One region of the Streptomyces sp. NPDC088785 genome, then DNA from elsewhere that is predicted to be linked to it. Evidence: riboswitches for the same ligand, from Rfam matches in the RefSeq annotation. Region 1 holds a riboswitch; each other region holds the start of a gene.

The links. A riboswitch is a leader RNA that binds a small molecule or an ion and turns the genes downstream of it on or off. The one in region 1 is predicted to bind cyclic di-AMP.
Region 2: linked by a shared signal. The riboswitch ahead of ACIP5K_RS22480 (transglycosylase family protein) and the one ahead of ACIP5K_RS14660 (LysM peptidoglycan-binding domain-containing M23 family metallopeptidase) in region 1 are both predicted to bind cyclic di-AMP.
Region 3: linked by a shared signal. The riboswitch ahead of ACIP5K_RS24230 (C40 family peptidase) and the one ahead of ACIP5K_RS14660 (LysM peptidoglycan-binding domain-containing M23 family metallopeptidase) in region 1 are both predicted to bind cyclic di-AMP.

What each region holds. Positions count from the first base shown of each region.
Region 1 is NZ_JBIVKH010000004.1:146,162-148,415, forward strand. Features, by position in the region: gene ACIP5K_RS14655 (tyrosine-protein phosphatase) at 1-783, opposite strand, end outside; cyclic di-AMP (ydaO/yuaA leader) riboswitch at 1,165-1,335, shown strand; gene ACIP5K_RS14660 (LysM peptidoglycan-binding domain-containing M23 family metallopeptidase) at 1,341-2,087, shown strand.
Region 2 is NZ_JBIVKH010000008.1:99,935-102,188, forward strand. Features, by position in the region: gene ACIP5K_RS22480 (transglycosylase family protein) at 195-905, opposite strand; cyclic di-AMP (ydaO/yuaA leader) riboswitch at 910-1,067, opposite strand; gene ACIP5K_RS22485 (transglycosylase family protein) at 1,248-2,254, opposite strand, start outside.
Region 3 is NZ_JBIVKH010000009.1:164,101-166,354, forward strand. Features, by position in the region: gene ACIP5K_RS24230 (C40 family peptidase) at 325-798, opposite strand; cyclic di-AMP (ydaO/yuaA leader) riboswitch at 802-1,002, opposite strand; gene ACIP5K_RS24235 (hypothetical protein) at 1,336-1,644, opposite strand; gene ACIP5K_RS24240 (ATP-dependent Clp protease proteolytic subunit) at 1,652-2,254, opposite strand, start outside.

The DNA of each region.
Region 1 (2,254 bases):
GCGCAGCCGGTCGCGGGCGGCCGCGTCGAGCCGCAGCCCCTCCGTGAAGTAGCGGTCCGTGGTGCCCCACGTCTGCTCGATGGTCTCGAAGGCCGCGTGCAGGTACTCGGCGCGGGCGTCGAAGAGCGGCGCGAGCAGCTCCATCACCTCGGCCGAGTAGGCGTCGTCCGCGCCGGTGCCGTTGCGGCGGACCCGGTAGCGGCGGTGCCGCTCGTTCGACTTCAGGTAGTCCGCCTCGATGGCGTCCCGCTCGACGCCGACGGCGAGCAGCGTCACGGCGATGGACAGGCCCGCACGGTCCTTGCCGGCCGCGCAGTGCATCAGGGCCGGCGTGCTGTCGTCGGCCATCGCGTGCAGCACCCGGCTGTGCTCGGCGGTGCGGTCGCCGATGATGCTCCGATACGAGGTGATCATGCGCTGCGCGCCGCGCCCGTCGGAGAGCAGCCCGCGCAGCTGGTCGGTGTCGCCGTCGCGCACCATCTTCCAGAACTCGGCGCCGTCGGCCGGGTCGGACAGCGGCAGGTTCACGTTGCGCACGCCGGGCAGCTCGACGTCGGCGCCCTCCAGCTTCTGGTCCGCCGCGTTGCGGAAGTCGAAGACGGTGTGCAGCCCGAGGGAGGCCAGGAACGCGGCGTCCTCGGCGGTGGCGTGCGCGAGGTGGCCGCTGCGGAAGAGCACGCCGGGCCGTACGCGGCCGCCGTCCACGGTCGGAAGGCCGCCCACGTCGCGGAAGTTGCGCACGGCGGTCAGTTCGGGCTCGGTGGACGGGGCGTGCTGCGTCACGTGGGGCTCCTCCGCATCGGGCGCGCCGGCGCCGCTCGCCGGTGGGCCTGCACCCGACGATACGACATGGATTCCCCGGGCAACCATCCGTCTGTTTTGCCCCTTTAAGTACCAAGTATCCGTACGTGGGGGAAGATTGTGTACGTGTGCGTGAGCGGGCTCATATCGGTGACGGTGCGTGGTTGATCTCCCGATCGCCGGGGAGCGGAATTCCCGGAGGAATTGGCGCCGGTAAAGGCGCGGCATCGACAGAGGGTCACAGCGGAATCCCGTAAACGATCAACCAGAATCCCGAAAGGCGAATGCGCTGTTTGTCGCGGCCCGTATTCCTGTCCTACGGTCACCCATCACACCGGACGGAACGCCGAATCCTGCCGCCGCCCGGAGTTCCCACCACAACCCGTGACGGCAGGAGCGGGGGACCCACAGGCAGTACGCCGCCGAGGGAATTCCCGACGTGGCTCGGGGTGCAGCCGGACTCCTTCCCGGGATCCGGCCGGACATCTCCCGTCCGAACCCGACAGCTCACCCCGCAGGCGACGGAGAGGAAAAGCGCCATGTCCGCACAGGCGAAGCACCGCCGTCCGAAGACCCGCCGCGCCACCCGCGCCGCCGCCCTCACCACCGTCTCGGGCGCCGCCCTCGCGCTGCCCCTCATCGGTGCCACCGGGGCGCAGGCCGCGGACTCCGCCGGGGCCGCGCCGGCCACGTACACCGTGAAGTCCGGCGACACCCTCGCGAAGATCGCCCAGAACCGGCACGTCGAGGGCGGCTGGAAGCGGCTCTACCAGGACAACAGGAGCGTCATCGGCGCCGACGCGTCCCTGATCAAGGCCGGCACGAAGCTCACCCTCGGCGGCGCGGGCGGCTCGGCCACCCCGGCGAGCGCCACCACCGGCGGCGGTTACGCGATGCCCGTCGAGGGCTCCGCCGGCACGCCGTACCACGCGAACGGCGCCATGTGGTCCAGCGGCTACCACACCGGCACCGACTTCGTCGTGCCCACCGGCACCCCGGTCAAGGCCGTCGCGAACGGCACCGTGGTCTCCGCGGGCGACGGCGGCGCGTACGGCAACCAGATCGTCATCGAGAACGCCGACGGCTACTACTCCCAGTACGCCCACCTGTCCTCGGTCGGCGTCTCCGCGGGGCAGACGGTCACGGCCGGCGCCCGGATCGGCCTGTCCGGCGCGACCGGCAACGTGACCGGACCGCACCTGCACTTCGAGATCCGCACGACCCCGAACTACGGCTCGGACGTCGACCCGGTCGCCTACCTGCGCGGCCACGGCGTCACCGGCTGACCCACGGCACGCCCCGTACGCCCCGTGCGCCACACCCGGCCCCCAGATATTCCCTGGGGGCCGGGTGTGGTTTGTCACCACTCGTCAACCCCTGGTTACGGTCGCGTAGGTCACACGCCGGGGTGAAAGATGTGTGGTCGTGGCAAACGAATCGAGAGCACTCACGG
Region 2 (2,254 bases), on a different contig from region 1:
TCGGCCATCCGACCGCCCGGCCAGTGGACAACGCCCAGAGCGAAATGTTTCTTAACGGAACAAAGACAGCAGCCCCCGCCCGCTGCATGGGGCGGGGGCTGCTCAGGTGAGCGGCCCACCGGGGAGTGGGGACGGGGGTGCGGCCGGTGACCCGGCGTCCGCCGACGCCGGGCCCGCGGCACTCCCGCGCGGTCCTACTTCAGGTGGAGCTGCTGACCCGGGAAGATCAGGTCGGCGTTCTTGACGATGTCCTTGTTGAGCTTGAACACCTTCTGCCAGTCCGTGCCGTGCGCGTCGGCGATCTTGCTGAGGGTGTCGCCGGTCTTGACCTTGTACTCGCCGTCGCCCTTCTCGACCTTCTGGCCGGTGGGGGTGGTGACGGTGTCGCGCGACTGCGAGCGGGAGGCGGCCGAGGAGTCGGTGTGCTGCTCGGTCGACTTCTGCTGCTGCGGCTGGCTCTGCTGCGGCTGCTGCTGCTGCGGCTGGGACTGCTGGGTGTCCTGCTGGGGGGCCGGGGCGGAGTTGCCCGTGGAGGCGCCCGAGAGGCCCACGCCGCAGCTCGGCCAGGCGCCCTTGCCCTGCGAGGCGAGGACCTTCTCGGCGACCGAGATCTGCTGGGCCTTGGAGGCGCCCGCGGCGGAGGACGCGTACTGCGTGCCGCCGTAGGCCGCCCAGGTGGACGGCGAGAACTGGAGGCCGCCGGAGAAACCGTTGCCCGTGTTGATCGACCAGTTGCCGCCGGACTCGCACTGCGCGACCTGGTCCCACTCGGAGGCGGAGGCGGCGGAGGCCGAGGTGGCGCCCATCAGCGGGACGGCGACGGCGGCACCGGCGACACCGGCGAGCGTGGCGACACGGACGGCCTTGGACGGGCGGCGGTGCTTGCCCTTGCTGGAAAGCAGCATGGAGAGATCCCCTCACCGACGCCTACGAGGTGAGCTGTCGGGTTCGGGCCAGTGAGTGCCCGGCCGCGCATCCTTGTGCGCGGCTTAACCCCAAGCCGTCTCGGTCTCCCTCGACGGCGGCTTACCTGGGTCCCCCGCTCCTGCCTACGGCGCTTACGCGTCGACTGTTCCCGTACGGACGTTGGCAGGATTCGGCGTGACGTCCGTCGGGGCCCGCTGTGGCGAGCGGTCAGACCGTAAGCAGTGGATCCGCCCGATTTCAAAGACGATCAGGGTCTTTGAGACTCATGTCTCACTCGATCAAAAGCGGACATACAGGCCTCAAAGACCCCGTAACTCCCGCTACTTTTCGACCGATTCAGACCCAAGATCCAGACTCTGACCAGGGAGGATGAGGTTCGGGTCGGTACCGACCGTCTTCTGGTTCGCGTCGTAGAGCGCGGACCACCCGCCGGGCACGTTCTGGGCGTCGGCGATGTCCCAGAGGTTGTCACCCGAGCGGACCACATAGGCGTCGCCGTCGCGCCGCTCGTCGCGCGAGGCGTGACGGCCGTCGCCCGTACGCGAGTCGGCGCCGTCGTCGGTGGCGCGGTCGCCCCGGTGCCGGCCGCCCGCGGAGGCGTCGGCGGGGGCGGTGGAGTCGTCGGCGGCGGTGTCCGGGGAGTCCGGCGAGGCGGTGCCGGACGGAGCCGACGCGGCGTCACTCGCCCCGCCCTCCTCGCTGTTACCCGAGGTAGCGGCGGAGTCGTCCGCCGACGGGCCGTCGGACGGGCCGTCCGACGCCGCGTCCGACGCGCCGTCCGTGGCATCGTCCGACGCCTTGTCCGACACCTTGTCCGATGCGCCGGATCCGTCGTGATTCTTGTCTCCCGGATCCGCACTCGCGTCCGCGTCCGCGCCGGAGTTCGAACCCGAGTCCGAGCCGGAGTCCGAGCCGGAGTCCGTCCCGGCCGTCGCACCGCCGTCGCCGGGGGCCTTGGGGGTGGCACTCGCGCCCGGGTCGACGTCCGCCGAGCCGGCGCCCTGCGCCAGGCCGGCGGTGGCCGAGCAGCTCGGCCAGGCGCTCGGCCCCTTGGCGTCGAGGACCTTCTCGGCGACGGCTATCTGCTGCGAGCGGCTGGCCTGGTCGGCGCGCGGGGCGTAGTCGAGACCGCCGTACTCCTCCCACATCTCCTGCGAGAACTGAAGGCCGCCGTAGTAGCCGTTGCGCGCGTCCAGGCTCCACTGCCCGCCGCTCTCGCACTCGGCGACCTTGTCCCACGTGGTGGCCGTCGCCGCGTGCGCGCCGGTGGCGCCGAGCAGCGGGATCGCGATGGCGCTGCCGGTGACCCCGGCGGCGACGACGAGAG
Region 3 (2,254 bases), on a different contig from region 1:
CCGGCGGCGGTCCGACACCGGACACGCGTCCGACCCCGGACATGTCCCGCTCGGCAGCGGCCCGGACCGGGAAGGGCCCCGCCCGGTACGTCGCGCGGCACGGCAGGGCACGGCACGGCTCGGCAGAGCACGGCACGGCGGCACGCGGCCGCTTCCGGGCCCCTCGGAGGCGTTTCCGGGCCCGCCGGGGGCGCCGCGCACGCGCCACCGCAGGGCGTGCGAGGGACCGCGAGGGCCCCGCGTGCCAGGGCGGCAGGCGGCAGGCGGTGGGCGAGGGGTGGTCCGGCGCCGGGCCACCCTCCGCGGACAGGTCCGTCCCGGGCGTCAGCGCACCCGGCCGTACCAGACGCTCTTGGTCCAGATCTTCTCCAGCCGCACCACGGCCCCCGTCTTCGGGGAGTGCCAGATCCGTCCCTTGCCGGCGTAGATGCCGACGTGGTAGACGCTCCGGCCCGAGTGGAAGAACACCAGATCGCCGCGTTTGCGCTGGGACCCGGCGACATGGTGGGTCTTGTTGTACTGCTGCGCGGCGGTGCGGGGCAGCTTCTTGCCCGCCCGCTTGAACGAGTAGAGCGTGAGCCCCGAGCAGTCGAACCGGTGCGGTCCCGAGGCGCCCCACTTGTACGGCGCGCCCTTCTTCGACGCCGCGACCTGGAGGGCCTTGGACGAGGCCACGGCGGCTGACGCCGCGGGCGCGGCGCCGGGGACCATCAGCCCGGCGCCCGCGACGGCGAGCGTCAGGGCCGAGGCCGTACCGGCCCGGGTCAGCAGCGACGGGACACGATTCAGCGCGGTCATGCGCAACCCTTCGTCAGCCGCCTGCGAAGGATGACCTGTCGGGTTCGGGCTGGCGAAGATGCCCGGCCGCGGCTGCGGCTTCACCCCAAGGAACGCTCGCAGCGGGTGCTGCGGCGGCCCGTCGTGCCTGGGTCCTCCACTCCTGCCGATCCACTCCTGTCGACCTGGCATCCGGGCGGCGGCAGGACTCGGCGTCCGCACGGACCGCCCCGCCGCTGCGGCGGGGGCTTGTCGTCGGAGGGATCTTGACCCACCTTTGCCAGGAAAACCGAGTCGAACCGGCGGTAAGTGAGGCTCCTCACGCTTGACCCGTTCAGGTGGACAGTGCGGCTTTCGGGAACCGGCGGCCACCCCCGACCACGCCCGCACCAGGCACGGAACCGAAAATTCCGGGGTCCGGCTACCGTGGTCGCGCAACTCTTGCGGTCGCGCCGTCTACTCATATCTACGCCATCCGGGGGTACTCCTTCCGGGCCGTTTCCCGCCGTGGCCGGACGGCGTGACCGTCGACGAGCGCCGGGTGACCCCGACTGTTCGTCAGGAGGCGTTTTCTGGCGGCAATGTGACTGATCGTGTCCGCCTCTCGCCGTCCAGGACGCGCAGCGCCCGCGCCAGCGTCTCCGCGTGCACCCGGCTCTCGCCCCGCTGGTGCATCAGCGTCAGGGCGTCCCGGAGCGCCACCGCCCGGCCCACCAGCGCCTGGGCGGCCCGCAGGCCCCGATAGGTGTCGTCGCCGCGCGCCGGATTGATGCGGGCCAGCAGATCGACCACGGCCAGATAGCTGTCGACCAGGTCGCACTCGGCGCGGGTCAGCGCGGGCAGCGGCGGAAGTTCGGGTGGATACACGGCCGCCTCACCTCGCGCCCTGCGCGCCCTGCTGGTTCTTCCGGTTCTGCACGACGTGGTCCACCAGGCCGTACTCCAGGGCCTGCCGGGCCGTGAGCACCGTGTCCCGCTCGATGTCCGCGCCGATCCGCTCCGCCGTCCTGCCCGAGTGGCGCGCGAGCAGTTCCACCAGCCGCTCCCGGGTGCGCACCATCTCGCGGGCCTGGATCTCCAGGTCGGTGGGCTGCCCCTGGGCCGGCTCGGCCAGCGCGGGCTGGTCGAGCACCACGCGGGCCCCCGGGAGCGCCATCCGGCGACCCGGCACCCCCGCGGCCAGCAGCACCGCGGCGACGGACGCGGCCTGCCCCAGGCAGGTCGTCTCCACCGGGCAGCTGACGTACTGCATCGTGTCGTAGATCGCCGTCATGGCGCTGAACGAGCCCCCGGGGGAGTTGATGTACAGCGCGACGCTCCGCTCCGGCGCCGTGTACTCGAGGTGCATCAGCTGCGCGATCACATCGTTCGCCGACGTGTCGTCGACGGGGGTCCCGAGGAAGACGATCCGCTCCTCCATGAGCTTGGAGTAGGGGTCGAGCGTGCGCTGTCCCGTCGTGGTGCGCTCGGTGAACTC